Regions from separate parts of the Terribacillus sp. 7520-G genome, predicted to be linked through region 2. Evidence: predicted binding sites of a transcription regulator. Region 2 holds the regulator's gene; the other holds the start of a gene.
What was found. Region 2 encodes LexA, which represses DNA repair genes until DNA is damaged. Its sites were predicted from a motif close to CGAACATATGTTCG; they were not measured.

Region 1 (21,264 bases), on a different contig from region 2:
TCCTTGGACCAAGGCGGATTCCAAACGATATTCACTTTCGTATCTTTGATTTCCGGAATATCTGCCAAGACGCGTTTCACATCCTGTTCGATGTGACCAGCCAGCGGGCAGCCCATCGCAGTCAATGTCATGGTGACGATTCCAGTACCTTCTTCATCTATGTCCACTCCATATACAAGGCCCAGATTGACGATATCAATTCCCAGCTCGGGATCGATTACATTTTCCAGTGCTCCGAGCACATTTTCTTCCAATGCCTGATCCATTCCTGTTCCTCCTTTAAGCCAGTTAAAAACTGTTTACCTGCATCTATTTAAACATATTTTCACCAAAATAGAAATAAACTGCTACAGTACCTTCTCCAGCCAGGCTGTTCCGGCAAGCATAGCTTTTCTGGAGACCTTGTGGCCTGAACCTTCTTCTGTTACATACGTGAACTGTTTGGCATTCCCCGCTTTGTTTTCGAGTGTCTCATAAAAGCTGCGCGAATGCGCATAAGGAACGACCGGATCTTTGTCACCGTGCCAGAAGAACAGCGGCCGATTGCCGATGGTCTCCGGGTGCAGGGAAAGGTCGATTTTCTCAAGGGAAGCATAAAGCTGCTCCAATTCCTCTTCCGATACATTCATTTCCATGCCGGATTGTTTGACTGCCTCTACCATCCCGCGGGCAAATGCTGCAATCTTCGGCGATCCCATCATCACCATACCAGCCTTGATCCAATCGAATTGGGTGAGTGCTGCGCAAGTCGTGATGCCTCCCATGCTTGTACCACCGATGGCAAATCGATCATCCTGAATCAATCCTTTATCGGATGCATACTGATGGATCTGCTGCAAATCATGCAGATTTTCTTTTACAATGCCGAAGAATTCCAACTGCCGTTTGCTGCTGCTCACATCATCTTCCCGGATACCATGGTGAAGCGCCTCCGGCAACAGCACGCGATACCCCTTGGCTGCCAGCATATACGCGATTGGCAAATTATGCTCCCTGGCACTCGTGAAACCATGGAAATATGTAAATACCGGAAGTGCTTTATCCTCAGCGCCCGCCTGCTCTACAAGAAGCACTGGCACCTCGTTCCAGACTTCTTCTTTTATGACGATCATTTGCTTCATCCTCTTCAACGTTTTCCATTGCCTACTGCTTCATCTTAGTATGTCCGGGCTGCTTTTGTAAATCGATACTCCCTCGTCTTGACGATTTCTTTACAGATGATGAAGAGAAGGATACACTATAATGAACAATATAGAGGTGATAATGGATGGAAAAACATTTGATAGCACTTGATTTAGATGGAACACTTTTGACAGATGACAAGCACATCTCCGAAAAGAATAAACGAGCCATTGAAGCAGCAATCCAAGCTGGCCATGTTGTCGTCATCGCAACGGGAAGACCGCATCGTGCCTCGTTGGCTTATTATCACGAACTCGGCCTTACTACCCCGATGGTCAATTTCAACGGCGCCCTCATACATCATCCCGATGATAAGAAATGGGACGCTGTCCACTCCCCCATGCCGATACGTACTGCCAGGAAAATCGTGGATACATGCCATAAACTCGATGTAAAAAATATCATTGCAGAAGTGATGGATGATGTGTATATCGATCGCTTTGACCAGTACTTATTGGATTTATTCCATTTAGAGGAAGAAGATGATCCGATCAAAGTCGGCAGCTTGACGCAAATGCTTGAGGATGACCCGACCTCCTTGCTCATTTACCCGCACGAAAACCAAGTCGCTTCCATACGGGAGACACTGGAGAAGGAGCATGCGGAAATAATTGAGCACCGTCGCTGGGGCGCACCGTATCACATCATTGAAATCATCCGAAAAGGGCTGAGCAAGGCAGTCGGCCTGCAGAAGATTTCCCATTACTACGGAATCCCGCAAAAAAATATCATTGCTTTCGGGGACGAAGATAATGATTTGGAAATGATCGAGTACGCTGGTGCCGGCGTTGCGATGGGCAATGCCATCGCTCCGTTGAAAGAAATCGCCGACTATACGACAGGATCAAATATGGAAGATGGCATCGCTTCCTTCCTTCATTCGTATCTGAAGCTGGAGGTCCCGGCGAATTAACAGTTTTTACAACTCATACTTGTACGGCTCAAGGAACAAAATAAAAGCGTAATCGGGTAAAGCCGGTTATGCTTTTTACTTCTTTAGACGTTCGGAGGGGTAACGAATGAGCAAGAGAAGTAAATCCAAACGGTTCACAAGTCAGGGAGCACAATCGGTCAGGCAGCATGACGATGTTTTTGTCTATCGTGAACGCTTCAGCGACACTGTGAAGAAGCATCAATCAGAAAGCCATAATGGAGGGTTTTAGGATGGAAAACTTCTTCGAAAGAGCCAAGCAAAAAGTGCAGGGCTTGACAAATAAGCCAAGCCAGGAAGATTCTGCAGCAGTGCAGGAGGCTATCCAATCTGCATATAACGATGCAACTGCAGAAGAAAAGCAGCAATTGCAGGACTTGCAGCAGGAGCTCGACCAGTAACAAAAAGGAGCAGATCCGTAAATGGATCTGCTCCTTTTCATAAACGAGGACAATTGCCCAGGAAATAATCAACTGAAAGATTGGAAGCATGTCGATTGCTGTCAAAGATATCCTCTGCAACCTTCTTCTTTTTCCCCTGGAAGACAAAGCAAGTCATTTCCCGCTTTTTAATTTGTCCTCCATCTGCTATGATAGTGGTAAGTATGGACGCTAGGAGGTCAATAGCATGAGTGTAAGAGTGGAAAATACCCCGAATCCGAATGCAAAAAAATTCACTACTGATAAAATCATCTTTGAAGGCAATGGCAGTGTATCCGTCATGCCCGGACAAACAAGCGAATATGACATCATGAACCAGTTGATGACGGTCGAAGGTGTCGATAATGTATTCGGCTTCCAAAATTTCATTACCATCAATAAGCTGCCGAACGCAGATTGGGACGAGCTTTCTGCCAAAGTCGTCGCCGTCATGGAAGAAGCAGGCTATTAAAAAAGCTGAGGAGCGTACTGGCTCCTCAGCTTTTATTTATCTTTTCGGAAGAATCCGTATATCCCTGCTGTTTCGACAACATTCATGAAAGCGGATGGATCCACTTCCTTGATGATATGTTCCAAATCGTATAACTCATAACGGGTGATGACGAGCATGAGCATATTTTTGTCTTGCTGTGTGTATCCGCCTTTTACGGGAATGATCGTAATTCCGCGCACCATCTTGTTATAGATGGCCTTTGACAGCTCGTCCGCTTTCGTGGTGACAATCATGGCCGTCACTTTCTCATAACGTGTATGAATGGCATCGATCACTCTAGTGGAAACATACAGCGTCACCAAAGTATAAAGGGCGTTCGCGGGCTCATTGAGCAAACCAGCAAGAAGGATGATGATCCCATTCAGCAGCAGGAAGTAAGTACCGACAGGTCTATCCTTCAGCCGGGATAAAATCATGACGACAATATCCATCCCTCCGGTGGAAGCTCCCCACTTCAGTGTCAGGCCGACTCCGACACCAGCAATGACACCCCCGAATACCGCATTCAAGATGATATCATCCGATAAAGCATGAATCGGAAGCACTTCCAGCATGACGGTCATGCAAGCCACCGAAAATAGACTGTATATCGTGAATCCTTTGCCCACCTTCATCCAGCCCAAGATTGCAACTGGCACATTCAATAGGAAAAGCCATATTCCTGTCCCGATCGAGGTGATGCCAAGCACTTGTGCGAAGAAATCATATAAAAGCTGTGCAGCCCCGGTAAAACCGCTCCCGTATACACTTGCTGGTATCAGGAAGAAGTTCAGTGCCACTGCATTGAGTAAAGCACCGAATATAACGACCACGATACGTTTCACTTCAAAATAGAACAATTATGTACCTCCTTATAAGTCCATACATCAAAAGGTTGCGCAGAACGCCCGAAAGCTATTCCTGCGCAAAAGCCTGCGAATCATTATAGCCGAAATCCGGCAGAAAGAAAATAGTTTTTACTATGTAAGGAGCCGAAAAAGCTCCCAGAGTCAGACACGTATCTTCACATCATGATGCCGCAGCCAAAAATCGATCTGGCCCAAATGTGCAAGCAGCTGCGGTCCTGTCATCAATTGCCCGAACCAAGGAGCAGTGACATCCTGCCCTTTGCTTTTGACCAATGCTGTGATTGCCTGCCGATCAAACAAGTCAAATAAACGCGCATCATCGTCCCGGAGGATCTCTTCCATCCATCCGACGACAGCTGCGGTGTAAACCGGGTTATGCGTTTTAGGGTATGGACTTTTCTTTCGATAAAGCACTTCATGCGGCAGGATACCCTCGAGTGCTTTGCGGAGTATACCCTTCTCCTTGTTACCGTATGTTTTTACTTCCCATGGGATATTCCATACATATTCCACCAATCGGTGATCGCTAAACGGGACGCGCGCCTCGAAGCTTGCACCCATGCTCATCCGATCCTTTCGATCCAGCAGGGTCGGCATGAACCAGTGCATGTTCAAATAAAACATTTGGCGCCGTTTTGCCGCTTCTGCTTCCTCTCCCGGCAGCAGTGGTGTTTCTTCGATCGTTTCTTGATACCTATCAAGCATATAGCCGTGCAAGTCCAGCGTCTGCTGCCATTCTTTCTTCAGCAGACCATTGCGTACTTCAGATGAACGAATCCAAGGAAAGCCTTCCCTGTTCAAATCGTCCTCCCGATAAAACCATGGGTACCCGCCGAATATTTCATCCGCACACTCCCCTGACAGAGCCACTGTCACGTTTTCTTTGATACGTTCACAGAACCAGAACAAGGATGCATCTACATCCGCCATACCCGGCAAATCGCGGAGAATTGCTGCCTCCTTGAGCGATTGGGCGAGGAGCAGATTATCCATCACATATGTCTTATGGTTCGTGCCAAAAGCCTTTTGCATTTTCTCGACAAACGTCTGGTCGCTCGCCGGCTGAAAATCGCTTTTCGTAAAAAATGTATCATTCCCATCAAAGTCGATTGAGAATGTCGAAAGCTGGCCTTTCCCTGTCTCTTTGTAGTGGTTCGCAGCAATTGCCGTGATGGCGCTGGAGTCCACTCCGCCTGATAAAAAAGTGCCAAGCGGTACATCCGAGACGAGCTGCCGGATCACTGCATCCGTCAGCAGCTCCCTTACTTTTGCAGCAGTTTCTTCTATGGAATCCGTATGCTCCTTACTTTCTACATTCCAATACCGAGTCAGTTTCAAACCATTTCGATCGAATTTGCCGATATGAGCCGCCCGCAATTCCTTGATACCTTTAAAAACACCATGACCAGGTGTCCGTGAAGGACCAAGCGCCAAAATCTCCGAAACGCCCTCTTCATCAAGGACAGCTTCCACATCCGGATGAGCCAGTATCGCTTTCAGTTCCGAACCGATCAGCAGCCCGCCCTCCTGCTCCATATAAAAAAGCGGTTTTACGCCCAATCTGTCTCTAGCGAAAAAGAGTGTTTCGGTTTTGTCATGCCAAATGGCGAATGCAAAAATCCCATTGAATTTTTCAACACAAGCATCCTGCCACTCGATATAGCTCTTCAGCAGCACTTCCGTGTCGGAATGGCCTTGAAATGTCCATCCCCGCTGCTTGAGTTCTTTTCGGATATCTTCTGTGTTGTACAGTTCTCCATTGTACACCAATGTATAAGTCCCGCGTTCATCGCTGTGCTGCATCGGCTGTTTGCCCCCAGCAGCATCCACCACAATCAGACGCCGGTGACCGAACAGGACATGTGATGCGCCCCAATCGTTGTACTCATCCGGACCCCGTTTTGATAATGTCTGAGCCATTTTCTGGATCACAGGTTGCTCCTGCGCCAGATTCCTTTTGAAATTAACCCATCCGGTAATACCGCACATATGCCCGCTCTACTCCTTTTCTCGCCTTTTTCATATAATAAGCCGTTACTTCTACAACATATGAAAAGCGGCGCCAAACGTGAGCAAAAGAAAAAAACCTGCCAAAAAAGGCAGGTTTATGGCAGGAATCCCATCGGCAGGATACCAAAGCCAAGCAGCAATGTAATGATCAGGGCAATGAAGAAAATGATCCACCAAACTTTTGCGGACTTCTCCTTCTTCATTTTGACAAGGATCATCTCCATGCAAATGATGACAATGAGACCGGCAATTCCTTTGATGATTGCTTGAGCAGTAAAGGCAGAACCATCCTCATCGAGATATCTCCATAATAAGACAAATCCGGTATACAGGATAAGCAGATAATCCAGCCGAAGGATCATATGCGGGATTGTTGCCTGTTTCTTCTTTTTCTCACTATATAATACCAGCGCGAAAAAGAAGAGCAGAAGTCCAAGCCCCCAGCCGATGATATGTGTCAGTATCATTCCGTCCATGATGCGCCTCCTTATGTATTAGTACCCGTCCATCATACCATGATTCCCATTATTTCGGCATCAAGACACACGCCGTATATTTTTCTTCCGCAGCGGCTGAATCTTACCATATGTCAATATGCGCCACACCCATTCACCCGGTCCGAAAGTGAAGAAACGGAACCACATGCGGCTTAGGATCACTTGGATGACGAATACACCGACGACAAAGCCCACAAAGCCAAGCAAAGAAAATCGCCCATATAAACCGAAGCCGACTCCATAGAATACTAGGAACATCAAGACAGATTGGAAAAGATAATTGGACAGTGACATGCGCCCGACCCAGCTCAACTGCCGCGCAAGCCAGCTGAAGAAAGGGAGATTTGAAACGAGCGTTATGACAGAAAGATAAAATAGCGCACTTGCCGGTCCGCCGATCGTATCCTGGATAATGGTCAGCCAGAGAGGTGTACCAACCAAATATGGTCCCGCTTTGAATAGAAGGAAGAAAAATCCGGTAATCACCGTTAACCAAACCAGCTTCCGACGGTTCGCAACGGGATCATGGAACAGCTTCACACGGGCAAGATAGGCACCCAGCAGCATGAATGGCAGCAGCACGAATACACTCATTATGATACCTACTACCCCGCTTGCGGATGTCCAGTCAGACAGATTCTGCCGTAAAACTTCTGTGTAGCTGCCATTACCATAAACTGTGAGTTTATTTTGGATGTCCATCATACTGACCATCAATTCTTCCATATCAAGACCAATCAGTGAAGCACTCCAAACAGATAATAAATTGAATAGAAGTCCTGGAATGAGTAATATCGGGATCATCATCAGCAATACCCACCTTGGTGTATAAAGGAAAGGGATCAGCAGCAATCCAATAATCGCGTATGTAAAGAGGATATCGCCGTGCCAAATCAGGAACGCATGGATTGCCCCAAGCCCGAGCAATACCAGCATCCTCCTGCTAAGAAACCAGCCGGGACGGATGCCATCACGTTTGCGGCTATCGAATATGAGCTGCATCCCGAAACCGAATAGGATGGAGAATAAGGTATAGAAGCTGGCTTGGAAGAAAATATCGATGCCGCCTAAAAGAAAGCTATCCAGCTGCGAATCCCATTCAGGGGAATCGTAGCCCGGCATATAATACGGAGATCCGAATGAGGGCGCATTCACCATAAAAATACCCAGTATGGCTGCTCCTCTTGCAGCATCAATCCAGTGAAGCCGCTTTGTCTGGGGCATGGGTCTGATTTTATCCTTCATTTCATTCCGCCTTTCGTTAGTACAGATGGATCATTTACAAAAATGATATGGATGACATCTGTCAGAATTGCTAAAATCAGTATATCACATGCTGCATAGCAGAAAGGATTAATTTATGTTTAAGAAACTAGCTTCCGATGCTTTAGGTCTCTCCGATATTGGTACGATCATTTCCCCGAATGATTATGATAAGACAGATGCTGATGATTACGTGATGAATGAAGATGATGAAAAGATATACTTCCTGATCAAAACCAAACAGGATGAATACTGCTTCACGAACCTTTCCATCATCCACGTCGACGGCGATAGTGCTGTCTCATCCAAGCGCACACTGCGCCGTTATCCATATTTGCAGCATCGCATCAGCAATGTCTATTTGGAGACTGCCGGGAAAGTCGATCTGGATATCGAGATTAAATTCTCCATCGATGATCAAGTGATCAGCATCGATGTGAAGAAGGATCAAATCGATCAGCTGAAGGATCTTTATAAAGCGCTTCTGCGCATTGCGGAAATCAATTATGAAAACAGCTTATACACAGACATGGCCCATACCAGCTTGGACAAGGCAGCCGCCATTTTGCAGCAGTCCCGCTACACGGACGGCACCTTGGATGATACATACCGGAAGCTGACCGAATTCGGCTTCGAATGGCTGTCTGCTACAAAAGATAAATACCACTCACATGATTTCGGGGCTGTATACGAAAAATACATCAATAACTAAAAGAAGCGTGACTCGCAGCATGCGAGTCACGCTTTTTATGATGGTCCTTCCCATCTCCCGTCATATTTCGTATCCGAGCTCAGGACTTCCTGTGCAAATGGACATACCGGGACAATCTGTTTCCCTTTTTCATTCGCATATGCTGCTACATGATCGATCAAATCCGTCCCTAAGCCTTTCCCCTGCTTATCTTCCACCACCATTGTATGTTCAATGACAATATCATCCGATTCCCGGAATGTCACTTCTGCATCCGGCCGTTCCGTATCCCCGATATAAAATCGTCCTTTCCCTTGTTTGATATCAGCCATCCTATCACTCCTTTGTGCCTTTACTCTACCCGCTTGGAGAGCCGGCTATTCATCTGGCCGTCTATGGTTTGCCATCTATGAATGAGGGGTAAAATCCTATGATCAAACACAAAAGAAAGGCGTTCTTTATGTTTATCAAATTTTTCCCCAGATCCATCAGAAAATATCTGCATATGACACGCAGACAGCGTAAACATGAAGTACAGCTCAACCTCTGGATGATGCCGAGCCTTTATATTGCAGGGACAATCATTCTTGTGGCAATTCCGTTATTATTGGATTTATATTTCGATTTGCCTGCCAAAACCACCGGCTTCTTCAATGCATCCGCCTCCAACACGGGTACTCTTGTCAGCGCGCTGGTCAGCGGCACATTGCTTTTGGCCGCCTATACATTGAACTCCATACTGGTGGTATTAACGAGCTTCAGTTCAGAATATTCGCCGCGCATGCTCTTTAACTTCATCTCTGACCGTACGACACAGCATATTCTCGGACTCTTTTACGGGAGCTTTGTCTTTATGCTCGTCTCTTTCTTGTTCGTGACGAACAGCTCCAGGGATTATTTCACCGCTGTGCCTATTTCTTGTACAATTGTCACCCTGACAGCGGTGATTGCCTTTGCTATCTTTGTCAACCATACGACAACCTGGATGCAGATGCATAACATAGTGGATGCAATGAAAAGCGAGTCGGAAAGGATCATTCAAACCACGTTGATCGATGAACTGGAGCCATATCGTCGTGATGAACCCGGTTACACATTTGAAGATTACCCAGGCTATACCTATAAGGCCTCCAATTCGGGCTATATCCAGCTGATCAACTTTGTCGATATGATCAAGCAAGCCAAGGAAGACGATGTTATCGTGAGGCTGGATGCAAAGGCCGGTGACTTCGTTTTAAAAGGCAACCGTTTGTTCAGTTATCGCGGGCCAGGTGCCCAAGATCTGCAAATCGGCAAATATAGCAAAATGATCCAAATCGGACATAAACGTTCTGAGATTCAAGACGTGGATATGAGTATGAACAAACTAAGCGAGATAGCAATCAAGTCCATCGGTAATGATGATCCGACTTCCGCTATCAATACCTTTCATCAAATGGCTGATCTGATGATCAATATGGATGCATCGACGACATTGCATCCTTATTTGCAGGATGAAGATGGACAGACACGCGTCGTTTATAACACTGTGACTTTTTCCACTTATCTGCATGAAGGCTTCGGCCGCATTCGGCATTACACACAAAAGGATTATCTCTTGATTGTGGAAATGATCCAGATTTTCATCCGGATGGCAGATTCCATTTCCGAAAAGAATCACTCGATCATCTGGGAATTCGTCCAAGATACGATTTTCCATATTCCGCAAACCGCATTCTACCGATCTGATCGGATTCGGCTGCTCCATTGTTTGAAGCAGCTGGCAGATGTCACCGGGAAAGAAATGGATTATTACGAATTGGAAAGGCATCTCCAGCCAAATTAAAGAAGGAGACAGCACGCTCGCTGTCTCCTTTCTTATACTTGCCGCAAAAAACCTTTGTCAAAGAAATAAAGATACTTCTCCTTGACTGGTTTCTTCCAGATACGTTCGATTGCAAGAGCATACAATTCAATCTGCACCCGATATTTCTCCGTCAAGGTCTCAGCTCTTCTGGCCGGATCTTCTCCATAGAGTGTATCCGTCTTGTAATCCAGCAGCACAAGTCCATCGTCCTCCACAATGATTTGATCGACTACCCCCTGGACAACAACCTTATCGGAAGCTGCTCCTGTCCAGTCGCTGTACAGTTCATTAGCGGGCAGCGCCAGTGTGAAAGGTGTTTCCCGATAGAAGTGCTCAGCCCGGCGCAGACGATTTGCTATTGGTGAATCAAGGAAATCAAGGATCCTCTCCACATCGATCGACGCAGCAGCCTCTTGCTGCAAGAATTCCTTCTCCACTAATTCTTGCAGGTACTCCTCGAGCTGCTTCTTATCCCATTCCTTCCGGATATCAAGCTGCTGCATGACAGTATGGACCGCACTGCCCCGTTCAGCCGGCGTGAGTTCCTTCGATTCCTGCAGGAAACGCGGCCTGCTGGCAATCGGAGCTCTTTGCTGGATCCGGTTCACTACGCGGATATCGCTGTAGCTGTCCCGTATTTCCCGCTGCCGCTTGATTTCCGTCACAGTCTGTTTTGCCCGGAATCTTGTTGCCTCTGAATGCGGATATTGATAAGTCAGGCGGTTCTCGACTTCGGCTTTCCAATCAGCATCCTCTTCACCAGGCTTCCACTCCGTGATGCGCTGAAGCAGCTCTTGATTGGCTTCTTCCTCTTGCTCTTCCGATGTAAGGTAATCTTTGCTTTCTTGGAGGCGTATCCTCCATTCCGAGCGATCAGCAGTAATTTCTGCCGGCAGCTGCATGGACAGCTCCCCTTCCCGGAGCTCCATCGCTTGCTCATGCCGCAGCAGGGCCGGCGCAACCCAATCCAAATAGGAGGTCGCTTCCAATCGAAAATGCGAAGGTAATACCCAATCTGGATGATCGGCAACCCGCCGCCATTTCTGAAGCTTCTTCTCCAAAGATGCAACATTCCCGACCATGACCAGCTTTTCCTTTGCACGCGTCAACGCAACGTACAGCACCCGCATTTCTTCGGCCAGGGATTCCCGCTGCTTCTCCGCTTTTAATGCATGATAGATCAAAGTAGGATACATGAGCCGCTTCACCGGATCGATGTATTTGCTGCCAAAGCCCAGATCTTTATGCAATAAATAACGTTCCCTGAGATCCTGCTGATTGAATGTTTTATCCATCGCACCTGTGATGACAACAGGAAACTCAAGTCCTTTGCTTTTATGGATGGTCATGATCCGGACAACATCTTCCTGTTCCCCCAAAGCCTTCGCAGCTCCGAGGTCATCCCCTCGTTCTTCCATACGTTCTATGAATTTCACAAACCGGAACAGACCGCGGAATGATGTATTCTCATAATTTCTCGCCCGATCATACAGGGCACGAAGATTTGCCTGTCGCTGCCTTCCTCCCGGTATGCCGCCTACGAAATCATAATATCCCGTCTGCCGCATGATGGACCAAATCAGGGTCGATAATGCCCCCTGCCTTGCTTCCATCCGCCAAGAACGAAGCCACTCGAGCAGCCGCTCGATTTTGATCGAGATGGCATCATCCGTTGTCCGTGCATACGATCTGGCTGCATCATAATAGCTGCTCCGCTGATCCGCCAATCGGATTTTAGCTAAGTCATCCTCTTTCAGACCGATGATGGGGGAGCGTAAAACAGCAGCGAACGGTATATCCTGCAGCGGATTATCGATGATCTTCAGCACACTCATCATCACTTTGATCTCGATAGCGTCAAGATAACCTGTCGTCAGCTCGGCATATACCGGGATACCCTGCTGCTTCAGTTCTTCCATGATGCTTGGTGCCCAGGTCATGGATCGGAGGAGTATGACGATATCCCGATATTGGATATCACGCTGCTGCTGCGTGGATTTATCGACAACTTGCATCGCAGCATGCCCTTCATGACCGATCCATTGCTGAATCATCCTCGCGTAAGCACGCCCTTCCAGCTGGGCTTTTTCCAAGTCCTCCACCGTTTCCGTGTCGGTGTCGGCTTCTTCCATTTCTTCCGTACCATCCCGATTGATGATGACCAGCTCCACATCGGCATCATCATGCTTCAGCTCATCATACATTTTATTTGCGTAGATAAGCTCTGCTTCCTTTTCATACTGCATTTCCCCGACATCCTCGGAGAACAGCTGGCGGAAGATATAATTCGCGCCATCCAGCACCTGCTTCCGGCTGCGGAAGTTGCTGGCCAAATCGATGCGCATGCCTGGATTATCCGGTTCGGAAAATGCCTTGTACTTATTCAGGAACAAAGTCGGTTCCGCGTGCCGGAATCGATAGATGCTTTGTTTGACATCCCCGACCATGAACATATTCCCGCTGCCTTTACGATCGGATAGCAGCGTGATCAGCGTTTCCTGTACAAGGTTCGTATCCTGGTATTCATCCACCAGCAATTCCTTGAACCGGCTTTGATAGGTTTCGGCAATGCTTGACGGAATGATTTGATCTGGCGTGCTGTCATCATCGATCAGCACCTCCAGACAAAAGTGCTCCAAATCAGAGAAATCCACCAATGCCCGTTCCCGTTTCTCCATTTGATAGCGGCTGCGGAATTGCTTGACGAGCAAAGCAAGCTGCTTGATCGACGGATAAAGCTCGAGCATATCTGCCAGATAGACTTCCAGCTTCCGTGAAAACCAGTCCCCGGCAAGCTTCCCCCATCTCTTTTTATAGGAATCACGCAATGCTTTTGCCTGGGCTTTCTTTGTATCATCACAATCGACTTTTTTACCGGAAAGCCTGCCGAAGGACTGCTCCTTGATGAAATCCACCGCGTCATCCCAGCTGCCTCCTACAAGACTCTTGGCTTCAGCAATGAAATTCCTTTCCGCTTTGAAAGTGTCTGCGTAATGATATGGTCCATCCGGCTCGCGTGTCAGTGCGAGTGCCTGATCGGCCTCCTGCAGCATGGCCTGCAGCTGATCGTTTGCTTCCCGCTTCAACACTTGCAGCCAAGGAAGATCACCCTCATCCTTCACATCCGAAACATTATACAGCTCCGCCATTCCATCCAGCCACGCATCCGGATACGGATTCTGGGTAGCAAAATCATATAATTTCAGAATCAAATCTTCTACTTCCAAGTCATTGCGGTCATTGCTGAAGCGATCGACGACACCGAAGAAGGCCGCTTGCTCATCGCCTTCCTTACCGTACCATTCCTCCAGCAGCTCACCCATGACCTCCTGACGGATCAAATCTGCTTCCAAATCATCCGCGATTCGAAAACCTGGATCCAAATCCAGCAAATACGCATATTTGCGCACGACATCCAGGCAGAATGAGTGAAGCGTGGAAATGGACGCATGCTGCAGTAATGATAGCTGCTTGCGAAGATGCTGGGATGATGGATTCGCCTCCAACGCCTTTTCGAGAGCCGATCCGATCCGGCTGCGCATTTCTTGCGCTGCTGCATTCGTAAAGGTCACGACAAGCAGCTGATCAATGTCCACCGGATCCTCTTGATTCACAAGCTTCTGGATGATCCGTTCGACAAGGACAGCCGTCTTCCCCGATCCCGCTGCTGCCGCCACCAATATATCATGTCCTTTGGCATCGATTGCCAACTGCTGTTCCTCAGTCCACTTCACCATGTCGCTCCACCTCCTTCTTGATGCTGTTCAGCACTTCGTCATCCTTCATATCCTTGATGGCACGATATTTATTACCGGCAAGCGATGCATCGAACTGGCAAACCGCCTTGAATTCACAGAATGTACAAGCACTTTGATCATGGTGCCGATATGGATTCAAATGCACGCCGCCATTGGTGATATCCAATCCCGCTTGCTCCATCAAAAATCTGGTATGCTGCTGCAGGGCGCGGAACGTGTCTTCATCCGCCGTCTGGGATCCTGCCCTGAACCCGCCATCCTTCTTCAGGCCAGCCGGGATGATTTTACTCATACCCGATTCGAGTGATGTATCCATCATCCGGGCAACCGATTCCTGCTCAAGAAGCATGCCTTGCATTTTGAATTTCTTGAAAATCTCTTCTTCGATATCAACCTGCGACCTGCTTGATTGAGATATTAGCGGGTTGTGCACATGGAAATACAGCACCCCCGCAGGAGTCGCCTTGAGACCTAGCCATTCCTCTGAATGTGATAGGACAACATCCAGATAGGCGAGCATCTGCAGAGCCAGACCATAGTACACCTCGGTCAGATTCAGCGCCTTGCTGCTGGATTTATAATCGATTATGCGAAGGAACAGTTCTTCCTGTTCGATCGCCTTGTCAACCCTGTCGATCCGTCCCCTCAGCTGCACATCATAGCCGTTTGGCAGTGCGATCTCAATCGGAGGCAGTGTCTTGTCCTCGCCGAAATCAAGCTCAAGCCCGACAGGGGAGAACTTGCTTTGCCTTGCCTGCTCACTCAGTGTATAGGCAGCCCGTGCAATGATTTCCTGCAGCTTCTGCTGGATGTACTTGAAGCGGTTGGAGCTATGGAGTATCTGGTTCTGCAGCACAGGCGCGAGATTCCCCATCGCCCGCTTCGCGTAACCAGCGGCATCGTTTCGATTAAGCTGCGCATAATCCCTGCCCTCCAGCTGCACCCAATCGGTGATTTGCTTCAATGCCTCATGGAAAAGCTGACCGATATCCGGGGCGTCCAATTTGTACGTCCGTCTGTTTTCCAAACCGAGACTGTACTTGGCGAAATGCTGATAGGAACATCGATAGTAAGTTTCCAGGCGGGATACACTTGCTTTCACCTTTTTCGGGAAAAGCCGCTCCTTTGTCTCTTCCTTCAAATCTTCTGCCTCATTTCGGTAAAAGAGGCTTTGAAGGATCCTTCCCGTCAATTCACCTGCGCTTTCCTGGCGAATGAACCAGTTGAGCACGCTATCCCAGATCGGATGGATCGGATAGCTGCGCAATTTACGGGCAAGCTGCGTCGTAAGCGCAGACCGGGTCTGATCGATGGTTGCAACAAAGCGGGCCGTATCCAGGCTGTCCTCCGGATCCTGGAGCATACGCTCATCGCAGCACCAATCGAATAAATCCTTCATGCGCTGTACGAGCGAAGACGCCATTTTCGCCTTTCCTTCCTGATCACTGATCGGATAGCTTACCCAAAGCCGTTCACTTGCTGCCGTAAAAGCGAGATACATATAAAAGCTTTCATCCAGGAGCTGGCGCTTGCTCCCTGCTGCAAGCTGCAAACCGTATACCGCCAGTACTTCCCGATCCTCTTCACTGATGAGTCCGTCATTCCTGGGCTTCATCGGCCACACACCCTCGTTGACCCCAAGCAGGAACGCACATTTCAATCCGCTCACCTTGCTATGATCGATTGTCCCGACGATCACCTGATCCAGACTGGGCGGGATATGGGCGAATTCCAGCGATTCGAAGCCGGTTTCCATCGTATGACGGAATACTTGCAGGGAAACGCGCTCTTCGCCGACTATCTCCACGGCTTCATCCAGCAGCTGGAGCACGGCATCCCAGACCTGGTCTTGTTCCCTTGCCCTTTCCAATTCACCACGCTCATCGAAAGTGACTTGCATTTCTTCCAGGCGCTGCGGCACTTTCAGCTGTTCCAGCCAATCGTAAACCGCAATCGAGCGTTCACGGAATGTCTTGCCCTCCCGCAGCTTCCGATCGAATTTCTTCATCGCTTCAGCTACCTGCCGGCGATAATGATTGATCCGTTTCTGCGTTTCCAATTCCTTATCCGTCTGCCGGGTCGATTCAAAGCCGCGGAACCGCTGGAAGATCCAATCTTCTTTTTGCAGCCAGCGATCCCTGGAGCGGATGCCATATTCCAGACAGTAATTCTCCAATTCATCTATCGCTTCTTCCGTCAGCGGATAGACTTCATCGCTTGATGGGATGAAGCCGGTCTTCAAGACGCGGAACACGGCCTCATAACGCCAATTCCCATCGACCACTTCCATTCCGGAACGGATCAATTCCAGCAGCGGATGGTGGATCATCGGCTTTTTCTGATCGATGAATACTGGAATATGATAATCTTTGAACACCGTTTCAATCAGCTCGTGGTACACATCCGCCTGTCTCAAAAGCAATGCTATGTCCTGATAACGATAGCCCTTCTCCCGTACAAGTGTGATGATTTCCTGCGCCACCCCTTCGACCTCCGCCCTCGGATGGACTGCCTGCGCCAGCGTGACCGGTACTTCCCCTTTCAGTGATGGTGCGGGGCGAGTTTCAAAATGCTTCTCCAAATGCAGGAAGGCAGGGTTATGGCCAAAACGTCCCTCCTCCGGGCTCAGCTGCTCGATGGAGGTGATCGGAACATTCCGCTCCTGTGCCGTCTGTTTGATTTGAAGAAATGTATCGTGTGTGCGGGCGAACAAATCAAGCTCATCTACATCCTGACGGTTCGCTGCGTCCAATGTAAGTGTCACGGTGACTTGCTCGGCTTCCGTCATCAGGGCACCGATTACCTCCAGCTCCTGCGGCGTGAATTGATGGAAACCATCCAGATAGATTTCCGCCCCTTTCACAGACCGCGACAGCGGGATTTTGGAAGCCAATACTTGCAGCTGATCCTCGCTGTCAATATATTTATCGCGCAATAGCGCGGTCAGACGATCGTATATATAACTGATATCCTCCAGCTTATCCCGAAGCGTGCGTTCCGGGGAGTGCGGCAGCTGAAACTGCTCCATTTCCTGTATTTGGGCATGAAGAAGCTCCGGCGTAACCCGATATCGCTTCAGCTCTGTGATCATGCTTTCCAGCTGCCCCATGAAACCATTCTTCTCGATCGCTTTTTGGAAGACATTCCAGTCGGATTTCCGTTCCTCGGTGATTTTCCGGAGCATCATCTGGATACCGGTCGAGCTGATGAACTGCTTGGTCGCACCGCCTGTCTCCTGCAGAATATACCAAGCCAACCGCGACAAGCTGTACACTTGTGCGCGGATGCTGCCCTCTACGCCGGTTTGTCTGATCAGCGCCTGCTCCTGCTGAAAAGTCATCTGATCCGGAACGAGATAAAATATATTCGGCCCCATCGGATCTTCGTTCAATTTGGCTGCTATCTCATCCAGACAAGCCCGGCTTTTCCCTGCCCCAGACCGGCCGACGATAAAACGTACACCCATGCTACACTTCACTCCTGTCTCCCAAACTAGTAATCTTATTTTATCATGTTCCGTCGCTGAAAGGAAAACAAACGCGTACATTTGTTCGATTGCATATATTGGAAAAGCTCCTTATCCAAGATAAGGAGCTAAGCACCAAGGCCCGTTGCAGACATTGGCCAGAATTGGGCATCCACCTTCCCGACAACCTGTTCAATCGGAATGAAACCAAATGCACGGCTGTCCAGGCTGTCGCGGCGATTATCCCCCATGACGAACAGCATTCCATCCGGTACAGTCGTTTGCCCGGTCACATCCTCCAATGTAAAATCATACGTCAATCGACCATCGATATCATCCTTATAGGCTTCCAGATAATGCTCCGGGCGGTATTCCCCATTCACGAACAGCCTGTCATTCCTCACTTCCAGTGTATCACCAGGCATTCCAATCACTCGTTTGACATAATCCTCATCTTCGGTTGCATGAAAGACGATGACATCAAAACGCCGAATACTATCTGCATCGTTCCTGAATTTGTTCACCATCAGGAAGTTGCCATCCTGCAAGGTAGGCTCCATCGACTCCCCTTCCACCCGATAATCCGCAAAGACCCATTCCCTGAAACAGACGAGCAAAAGCACGATGCCGGCAAACAGGAAGAAAAACCTCCAACGTTTTTTCTTTTTCATGTACTTTCCTCCGGTGTGAGTGTTTTGGAACACTTTACCCCGGCAGGTACAGCTTCAATCCTTATCGGACTGCTCCTGCTTGCCGTTCTTCTTCAATCTTCCTTCCACGTACTTGCCGATCATCCAAAACAGGATGATGGCAACGGCGACAACGACAGTCTTGATCGGATTTTCCGCAAAAGATGTCAGACTGTCCCCGATATAAGCAATCGAGAAGATCATCAGTGCCTTACCGAGAAATACTGCCAGCGCGAATTGCTGCAAGCTGATTCTCGATAACCCGGCAACGACATTGATGATAGCCGACGGGGAAAATGGGAAGCATAATAAAATGAATAGCGGACCGAAACCATGACGATCCAGCCATTCCGTTATTCTCTTAACTTGTTTATTATGACGCAGCCAATTGATCACCCGTGTATGGCGGTAGCGCCGTATCAGCCAAAAGACCGTGATCGCACCAAGTGACGTGCCAATCCATGAATACAGGAAGCCCCATAGCAGGCCGTACGCCACCGTATTCGTAAGCACGAATACAACAAGCGGCAAAAACGGCAGGAAAGCTTCAAAATAAGGAAGCAATATGCCGGGTATAGGACCCAGATTCTCATATCGATCCAGCAGGGATTTTACATAGTCGTCCCATGTTCCATTGCGGAACATTTCCATCAAATCGTTCCATCCAAAACCTAAGACCATCTAACCATTCTCCTATTCCCAGCTAAAAACATCTTTTTACCATTTTAAACGAAAAGCCCGAGCCTGCAAAGTCTGACAGGATAACCCCTTCTTTTCCTGCATTTGGTTGGTGATTAAATAATTACCTGTGCTATCCTGTTTCCGCTTCGCATAGCAATAGGATATAATGGAACATATGTTCGCGATAGGAGGAAAGGCATATGCGCTGTCTTAGTGAGTCGGAATATAAGCTGGGATCCCGCTTCCTGTTTCTGTCCATGGCCATTGTTGTCCTGCAGCAGGATATCCGGATCGTGGAAGAAGGAAAACACAAGATAAAAACATATCTTTTGCATAACTTACAAGCAATGGAGAAAGCTGCGCTGGAGGAGCGCCGAAAGCTGCGCATCCAGCTCCGCCAGCGCAATATGCAGATTGTGACCGCAGAGAAGAATGACGCATTCACTACGTTTTTATTCATCACGAAGGAATGCGAGGAAAAGCGGAATTATTTCAATCCGGCAATACGGAAGAAAGTCGAAGCCATCCTGATGGAGCTCACACAAAAGGCTCTGCTATCTGATCCCCGCTGTACTTCCACAAATGCCTGATCCGCTTATCCAGCAGGAAACGGTATTGCGCAGTACGCTGGACCTGATTCATCATCGATCCATACGACACATCCAGGATAAGTGTGTGACCATTCTTGAAAGTAAGGCTTGTACGCTGATGGGCTGCGGCTTCAATCCGCTTGATATGGGAATGTGAAATCCAGGAGCATGTGTGGGCAAGAGGAGAAGAAGTGGGAAAGAAGTACATACCGCTGACGGGGTCAACGGATATCGGGGCTTTATGCGTTATTCCGCAAATTTCCTTCACCCCAGCTTGTCTGCCCTTCAAGCTGCTTCCATAGAACTTGCAGGCCACATCGATGAATTTGCTGGGAGAGGCACGAAAAGTGAAACTGTTCTCTGTCTCGAGCACCTCACAGCCAGGCTGTCCGTTTTCAAGAACCTTCGGAAGCACTGCCATTGTAAGAGGAGTAAGTTCAGCCACAGCCGGGCTCTGTTCAATCTGCTGCATCTTAAACATTCCTTTCTGATGCAGGAAAAGAAGGTTGTCTCTACAATAGCAAAATCGGGACAGAAAAACAGGGGAATCAGATTTTCTTAATGGAATCCTTACAAAAACAGGCAGAGATATAAAAACTCTACCTGTTTTTTCATATTCCGTTATTTTTTCAATACGATCTCGATTGGAAGGATGAGTGGAACGCAGCCATTCAAAAACCGGCCAAGGATCTGGATCGCCTTTGGAGACCTCCTGCATCTTTTCGAACATGCGGATGCCTGCTGCTGTATCAGGTGCATGCTCAAGTGCATAATCATCGGCCTGACGCTCCATCTCACGTGATACATAAAGGGATACAGGGGTACTTGCAAACTGCAGCAAGCCCAAGATCAAGAGAAAGAGCGGCACAGCCTGCAGCTGATGCGCAGTGATTTGCTTCTTAGCCAATATCTTGTCTGAGACCCTTTTGGTCACCCAGAGGAGAAGAAAGCCAAGAACCAGAAAACCGGCTGTTCCCCAATACACATGATGCAGTACGTAATGGCCGATTTCATGGGTGACAATGAACAGCACCTCATCTTCTGCCAATCCATCTATGGTTGTATCATACAATACGACACGGGCACTGCCGAACAAACCAGTTACATACGCATTATATGTCACCGTCTTTGCACTCTTATCGACCTCCAGGAGTGTCGCATCCGGGATACCCGCGGCATCGGTCAGCTGCTCGATATCCGTTCGCAATTCCCCATCAGGAAGGGGATGGAAGTCTTCATAGAGAGGATCGATCCACATCGGCTGGATGTACACGACGAAAATAGCGCCAGGGACGAGCAGAAGCCACAGCACGATCCACCAGCTTTTACGGAATCGTTTCATCAGGAGCTGCGATAGGAATACCACTGCCGTGACTGCCAGATAAAAGAGAAGTAAGCTCAGCAAGTATTCCCCTGCCCAATCCCCAAATGGCTGGACACTGATCTGCGCTTGGCGCGCATTCCAAAATCCCGCCAAACGGAATGGCAGCTGCACAATACCATACAAACCGGTCAAAAGGAGCAAGAAAACCGCTAATGCGAATAGCTTGGGAAGCCGCTGTTCCAACGAGGCTGCGAATTCCTGCAGCTTACTGTCCTTCCAGACTGCAAAAAGGAAAATGGGCAATAGCGGCAGCCGTGAAAAATAAACTGCATGCCCAATGCTGGCATATGCGCTGACATCCCGATTCAAATCGGGATAGGCCAGCAAAAAGAAACTCCAGATTGCCAAGAGATAGACGGCATAAGCAAACAGTACTTTTTTCATCCGATTCCTCCTGTAAAAAAAGAGACGGCCTTAAGGCTCGTCTCTTGCATGATCAATACATAAGATCGATGAAATCGTCTTTTTCGATCTTACCGAGGTAATGGCTCACAT
Region 2 (7,325 bases):
AATAACGGAAGTAGATCTCATGTTTCACCCAATAGACAAAATACTCTTTCATAAGCTTGTCCCTCCTTCTCCCTTTGAAAGAATAGTATACGTGAGACAGCGTTGCTTAATCCCTCGGAACTTGTAGCAAAGAGACACGAAGATGCAGAGTTTTGCTCGGATTTTGTCGTATAAGAAAATACCGGTCACAAGCGTGACCGGTATTTTCATCAATTCAATATGGATTTCACTTGTTCGATGACATTTTCGACTGTGAAGCCGAATGCTTCGATCAATTTATCACCGTTGCCGGACGCACCGAACGTGTCGATGCCGATGACCTTGCCTTCCAGGCCTACATATCTTTCCCAGCCAAGCGGGGAAGCCATTTCAATACCGACACGCTTCTTCACTGCAGGCGGCAGGACACTATCCTTGTAGGACTGGTCTTGCAGTTCGAAACGATCCCAGGATGGCATGCTGACGACAGAAGCATCGATATCCTGCTCACGAAGCGCTGCCTGCGCACGTACAGCAAGCTGTACTTCCGATCCGCTCGCCAGAAGCAAGACATCCGGTGTTTCTTTTTGTGCTGGGCTGACAACATATGCCCCCTTCTTCACACCCTCATATGCCGCTTGCTGTGTCGATGGCAATGTAGGAAGATCCTGACGCGTCAGGACTAATGCAGTCGGAACTTTTTCGGATTCCATCGCCAGTCTCCAAGCAGCCTGTGTTTCATTGCCATCGGCAGGACGGACAACGCTCAAGCCAGGCATTGCTCTTAGGGATGCCAGCTGCTCGATCGGCTCATGCGTCGGACCATCTTCACCGACAGCGATGGAATCGTGTGTCAATACATAAGTCACAGGCGTCCCCATCAAAGCGGACAGACGGATTGCCGGACGAAGGTAATCGCTGAATACGAAGAATGTTCCGCCATACACTTTCAGGCCGCCATGAAGCGCCATACCATTCAAGGCAGCACCCATCGCGAATTCACGCACACCGAACCAGATATTGCGGCCGCTGTAGTTGGCCTTGGAGAAGTTCTCTTCTTTTGCAAGCAGCGTCTTGTTTGAACCGGCAAGGTCCGCGCTTCCGCCAAACAAAGCCGGCACAGTATCAGCGATTGCATTCAGTACTTTTCCGGAAGCAGAACGAGTGGCAGTCACATCTTTGCCTTCCTCATACGTCGGAAGCGCATCTGCCCATCCTTCCGGAAGCTCACCCTTGATTGCAGCAGACAGCTCTTTTGCAAGCTCGGGATATGCTTCTTCGTACTTGGCGAATAGCTCATTCCAAGCGTTTTCAGCTTCGGCGCCATTTTTGGCAACCTTCTCTTCGAAATCGGCATAGACCTCTTCCGGTACATGGAAGTCCTCATGCTCCCACTTGTAAAATTCCTTCGTAAGTTTTACTTCATCCACACCCAGCGGCGCACCATGGGAGGCGCTTTTCGCTGACTTGTTCGGCGAACCGTAACCGATGACAGTCTTCACTTCAATCAGGGTAGGCTGCGTTGTGTTTGCTTTCGCTTCTTTGATTGCTTCACGGATTGCATCCACATTCGTTCCTTCTTCGACACGAATCACTTGCCAGCCGTACGCTTTGAAGCGGTCTTCCACATTCTCAGAGAAGCTGTGATGAAGGTCGCCATCAAGCGAGATATCATTTGAATCATACAGGACGATCAGCTTGTCCAGGCCAAGGTGACCGGCAAGCGATGCCGTTTCGTGCGAAATACCTTCCATCAAGTCACCATCACCGCAAATAGCGTATGTATAGTGATCCACGATTGGGAAACCATCCTTGTTGTATTTGGCTGCAAGATGCGCCTCGGCCATTGCCATACCGGTAGCCATGGCGATGCCTTGTCCAAGCGGACCAGTCGTTGCTTCGACACCATCCGTATGATGCACTTCCGGATGTCCTGGTGTACGGGATCCGAACTGACGGAATGATTTCAAGTCATCGATGGATACCTTATATCCGGATAAATGCAAGAGGGAATACAGCAGCATGGAACCGTGCCCTGCAGACAATACGAAACGGTCCCGGTTGAACCAGTGGGAATTCTTCGGATTGTGGACCATGAAATCGGTGAAAAGCGTATACGCCATCGGTGCGGCCCCCATCGGCATACCCGGATGGCCGGAATTAGCAGCTTCGATCGCATCGATTGATAACGTACGAATTGTATTGATTGAAAGCAATTCTGTAGTCTGAACCATGTGAACATCCCTTTCATCTAGCAAATTATGTACTCTTTTTCATCCTATACCTAAATGCTCCGATAGACAAGGATTTATACATAGAAAAAGAAGGGATTGGCTGAGCATGATGCCAGCCATCCCTTCTTAATTATCTTCCCGCATTTTCTTTACTTTATCCGGTGTAACATCGTTTCCTTCCGGATCAATGATCGTCATGGTCTTGAATTGATTTTTGAACGAAGAGCGGACATTCTTCAAGTATTCCTGTCTAAGCTCCTTCTGCTCTTTCTGTTCGCCAAGGCTGAGACCTTCCGTTTTCGCTTTATGTGCCAACGCATTTATGCGTGCCAGTTTTTCTTTGGATATCATGTGTATATGCTCCTTTAAGCATTAAAGTTCATACACACTATGTTACCTGCTACCGTCCTCCGATTCAAGCGAAAGATATTCCTGGTACCTTCTATGTACGGTCGCCTTCGATACCTGGAAGCCCATACCGCGAAGAACAGAGCTGATTTCCTGAAAGGTGAGCTTGTTATTTCTCAGCCTGATCACCTCTTGGATCGGAAAGTCAATCCGCTCCCTGCCTGGTGCTGCCTGCTGGTTGCCCAGATTCTTACTCGGATCATAACCGGCTTCAATCGCCCGCCTCATGCCCCGTTTTATCTTCATATTATGAATCTTCCTTTGGTACTCCTCGACAATACCGACAATCTGGAGCACCATACCATCCGATTCAGAAAGCTGGAATTCACCATGCTGGCTCAGCGTGTAGACCTTGACCTCCAGCTTTTGCAAGTGATGGAATAAAGCAATTTTGGTGTTGCCCCTGCCCAGCCTTGTTTCATCCTGGATAAGAAGGCAATCCGCTTCACCTGCTGTGAATAGATCCAGCATGCGGAAGATACCCGGGCGTTCAATCTCATAGCCGCTCTGTCTCTCTTCTATGATATCGATGACCTCTATATCGGCGGAAGCAGCAAGACTCATGAGCTCCTCGCGCTGCCGCTCAATCGAGCTTGCCTGCTCGTCCTTTTCTGTACTGACTCTGCAATAGATGACTGCTTTCATTGATGTACCCTCTCACTTCAGCTAATTAGACACTCATAATAAGTGTAAAGTATAAGAAGAAAAGCGTGAAGCCGAAAAGCACATAGTAGAATAGATCTGATTTCGCTAATTTTTTGAACATGGTTGACCCCTCCGTATTCAAGAACGTGCGTTCTCATTTGTTAATTCCATTATATACGAACATAAGTTCTAGTCAAGCGTTTTTTTCGAACGGATGTTTGTATATTGAAATCTATCGTGTTATACTGTATGTAATAAAAATATATGCACGGGGTGTTCGATACATGATGAAACTATCGAAAAGACAGGAAGCGATTCTAGCATACATAAAGGAGCAGGTTCTCGATAAAGGCTACCCGCCATCCGTCAGGGAAATCGGGGAAGCAGTAGGCTTGGCATCCAGCTCCACGGTGCATGGCCATCTTTCCAGACTGGAGAAAAAGGGACTGATTCGGCGCGACCCTACAAAGCCGCGTGCCATCGAGGTCCTTTCATTGGATAGCGAAGAACAGACAGATATCCCGCGCAGCGAAGCGAATTATGCGCCGGTAATCGGGAAAGTGACGGCAGGTATCCCGATCACCGCCGTTGAGAATATCGAGGAATACGTACCGGTACCAAGCCATCTTGTAGGTCCGGATGACAATATTTTCGTGCTTGTGGTTGTCGGGGAGAGTATGATCGAGGCTGGCATCCTGGACGGGGACATGGTCATCGTCAAACAGCAGCAGACCGCTCAGAACGGGGAAATCGTCGTTGCGATGACAGAGGACAACGAAGCAACGGTCAAACGATTCTTCAAGGAAGAGAACCAGATCCGCCTGCAGCCGGAGAACAGTACAATGGAACCGATCATCCTGGATAATGTCAGCATCCTGGGAAAAGTAATCGGTCTATATCGCTCTATCCAATAGAAAATCGGCTTCGGCCGTTTTTTTCATATATTTTACACAATTCCACCCTTCTTTCGACACATTTTTTGGGTATATTAGAATATGCTTTTACCAAAAGCTAGAAAGCAGGTGGAATCGTGAAGCTGTTTTACAAGCTTGTGTGCAAAATACGAGGCCGTCATAAGATTGATAGTGTTACAGATTCATGCAAATGCGGGTATACGAGAAGCTACCGTAAGGAAGAACACAGCATGGATGATTATTATCTTAAGGAACGCTGAGCACAGAATAAAATAAGGAGCTTGCCCTTTGCGGCAGGCTCCTCTTTTATATGGAGTATTATATATGCAGTGCGCTGAACCGAAAAAACTCATCCATCCGTTATGACGCGATCGATCTTGGATGGGTTCTTTCTTTTCCTGAATTCTCCCGCCGCCATACCAATCGATTTCCGAAATACTTTATTGAAATAATTTGCGTTTGAGTACCCCACCCTTTCTGCAATCTCTGTGATGGGCAATCTTGTTGTCATCAGCAAATCAACGGCTTTTTGGATCCTGATTCTTGTAAGATACTTCATAGGTGTCGTATCCATATGATCCTGAAATTGCTTGACCAGATGATATTTGGAATAGCCTGATACTGCGGCGATGTCACTCAATGAAATGGGAGCAGCATAGTGTGTCTGGATATAGGATAAAGTTTTCGTGATTTGAACGGAAGGGTCTTTCTTTTGCTTTTCCATATTCTTCACGAATCGATGACACTCCATGATATATTCGTAAGCTCTGGCAGATGCCTGATAAGCATCCGTAATCCTATTTTCGATGGTATCCTGATATATTGCGAATAATAGCCGGATAAGCTTCGATTCGGGAGAAATCCGCAATACCGGCCCATTATGTTCATCGATGAAACGCCAGCACTCCAACGCTTTACTGCCTACCAAGGTAATGAAAATGAATTCCCACCCGTCACTGTCCTCCGGAAGGTAGTAGCGATGTGCACCGGGAATTTCGACAAGGAATGCTTCCCCCGCCTTAAGTGAATGGATCTTTCCATCCTTCTCAAGATTCCCCGTGCCCGATAACGTGTACTGAAAGATGTATGTGCCAATATCCTGTCTCTTCAATCCATCCCAGTCATAGCTCATGCCCGGTGATTTTTTATCCCTGCCCAGCAATAGGATGTTTGCTGTTTCATCTATTTCGGCTTCCTGAAAATGAAAGCCGTAGACGCCGTAATCTTTTTTCTCATTTCTTTGATTCGTATCAATGATCGTCTCTCTCCCTTATCATCCTAGATTCAAAAAGAAATTGACATCAATCAAAGTCTGACTGTCCCTTTCGCTACTGAATACGCCGGCAGCATGTCACCATGTGCTTCAATCAAATCATCGCACATGCTGATGATGTCATCCATGGAAAGTTCGGCAGCTGTATGCGGATCAAGCAAGGCTGCTTGATAGATTTTTTCCTTTGATTTTGTCATTGCCGCTTCGATGGTCAACAGCTGTGTATTGATATTGGAACGATTCAAAGCTGCCAGCTGCTCCGGAAGCTCTCCCATATATGCCGGGGTGATGCCATTTCGATTTGCGATGCACGGTACTTCGACTACTGCATTTCGAGGCAGGTTCGCAATCAGACCGCCAGTGTTCACTACATTTCCTCCGAAAACGAACGGTCGATTTGTTTCCATCGCTTCCATTATACGGGAACCGTATTCATGCGAACGTTCATGTGTCAAGCTGTGGTCATTCATCAGCTCTTGTTTTGTTTTCTGCCAACTTTCAATCTGTTCCTCGCAGCGTCGCGGATATTCATCCAGCGGTATGTTAAAACGTGAAATCAGCTCCGGATATTTTTCTTTAATGAAATAAGGATGATACTCTGCATTATGCTCAGAGGATTCCGTCACGTAATATCCGAACTTATCCATCAGTTCATAACGAACCATATCATGATGTTTTTGCTTTTGCTTCTCCTTGGCACGTTTCTTGATTTCAGGATAGATATCCTTGCCATTGGATTTGATCTCCAGCAGCCATGCCATATGGTTGATACCAGCAATCCGTTCTTCGATATTCTCATACGGAATCTCGAGATCCCTGAGCAAGTCTTTTGTACAAACCTGTACACTGTGGCATAAACCGACGACTTTGACATTCGAAAAACGGGCAACAGCCCCGGTGAGTGCAGCCATGGGATTTGTATAATTCAACAGCCATGCATCCGGGCAAACCTCTTCCATGTCCCTTGCGATATCCAGCATGACAGGGATGGTGCGCAATGCCCGGAATACCCCGCCTATTCCGACGGTATCGGCAATCGTCTGGCGAAGGCCGTACTTTTTGGGAATCTCAAAATCGATGACAGTGCTCGGCCGATAGCCCCCTACTTGAATGGCATTTATGACATACTTGGCACCCTGCAAGGCTTCCTGGCGGTTTTTATATGCTTTGATTGTAACTTCTGCCTGCAACGAACGCTTCAGTGCATTCAGCAGCAATTCGGACTCGGCCAATCGCGCTTCATCGATATCGAACAACGCAAACTCGAATCTCTGTAAAGCTGGGGACAACATGCAATCTCCCAGTACATTCTTTGTAAAAATGGTACTACCTGCTCCGATGAACGTTATTTTACTCATTTGACTGCCTCCCTGAAATCGTACTGGATATTACTTGCTTGCAACTGATGATACAGCGCTTTCATCCGGCAGGCAATGGTAAATAAAAAAGAGAAAAGGGTAAAATATTGTTATCTATATTTATTGATAAAAGCCTTGTAAATCAAGCTTGACGAGGAAATACACATCTCGATTGATCCTTGGGAAGTACTTTATTCACTTCTATCATTACCGAAAGGATTCCGAGGGAAAAAGGACAAGGCCTCCCGTGATCAACTTCTTACGGCCGCTGCAGCTGGATCGTTTCTGTATAATTTGATATGTATAGTGAATTTGAATTATCAGTGCGAAGATACATGTTACATAAGGAAAGCCTGCCTACACGGCAGGCTCCCCTTTTAAATCATTCTGTTTCATCGCTGAATGCAGTGCACGGAGCAGGATACCAGGAGTCGCTTTTTCGTACGTCTCTCCTAAAAGCTGCCGGGCACCTTCCAGTATCCGCTTGTTTCCCATCAAAGCTGACAGCTCATGA

Region 1: addB (helicase-exonuclease AddAB subunit AddB) is a predicted target of LexA. The motif match lies at 17,500-17,513, and genes of this name have one in related genera.

Annotation. Positions count from the first base shown of each region.
Region 1 is NZ_NQFP01000034.1:51,574-72,837, forward strand. Features, by position in the region: gene CHH53_RS12260 (metal-sulfur cluster assembly factor) at 1-266, opposite strand, end outside; gene CHH53_RS12265 (prolyl oligopeptidase family serine peptidase) at 348-1,112, opposite strand; gene CHH53_RS12270 (Cof-type HAD-IIB family hydrolase) at 1,268-2,095, shown strand; gene CHH53_RS17505 (hypothetical protein) at 2,202-2,345, shown strand; gene CHH53_RS17170 (DUF3813 family protein) at 2,347-2,514, shown strand; gene CHH53_RS12275 (NifU N-terminal domain-containing protein) at 2,741-3,004, shown strand; gene CHH53_RS12280 (YitT family protein) at 3,037-3,885, opposite strand; gene asnB (asparagine synthase (glutamine-hydrolyzing)) at 4,036-5,883, opposite strand; gene CHH53_RS12290 (DUF1516 family protein) at 6,000-6,380, opposite strand; gene CHH53_RS12295 (DUF418 domain-containing protein) at 6,441-7,646, opposite strand; gene CHH53_RS12300 (PH domain-containing protein) at 7,762-8,376, shown strand; gene CHH53_RS12305 (GNAT family N-acetyltransferase) at 8,412-8,687, opposite strand; gene CHH53_RS12310 (DUF2254 domain-containing protein) at 8,786-10,180, shown strand; gene addA (helicase-exonuclease AddAB subunit AddA) at 10,213-13,938, opposite strand; gene addB (helicase-exonuclease AddAB subunit AddB) at 13,922-17,425, opposite strand; gene lepB (signal peptidase I) at 17,554-18,096, opposite strand; gene CHH53_RS12330 (TVP38/TMEM64 family protein) at 18,151-18,795, opposite strand; gene CHH53_RS12335 (YhjD family protein) at 18,996-19,385, shown strand; gene CHH53_RS12340 (competence protein ComK) at 19,333-21,153, opposite strand; gene lplA (lipoate--protein ligase) at 21,206-21,264, opposite strand, start outside.
Region 2 is NZ_NQFP01000007.1:329,434-336,758, reverse strand. Features, by position in the region: gene sirA (sporulation inhibitor of replication protein SirA) at 1-52, opposite strand, end outside; gene tkt (transketolase) at 210-2,213, opposite strand; gene CHH53_RS03895 (DUF896 domain-containing protein) at 2,340-2,564, opposite strand; gene CHH53_RS03890 (YneB family resolvase-like protein) at 2,607-3,266, opposite strand; gene lexA (transcriptional repressor LexA) at 3,551-4,180, shown strand; gene CHH53_RS03880 (AraC family transcriptional regulator) at 4,530-5,312, opposite strand; gene melA (alpha-glucosidase/alpha-galactosidase) at 5,486-6,811, opposite strand; gene CHH53_RS03870 (hypothetical protein) at 7,169-7,325, opposite strand, start outside.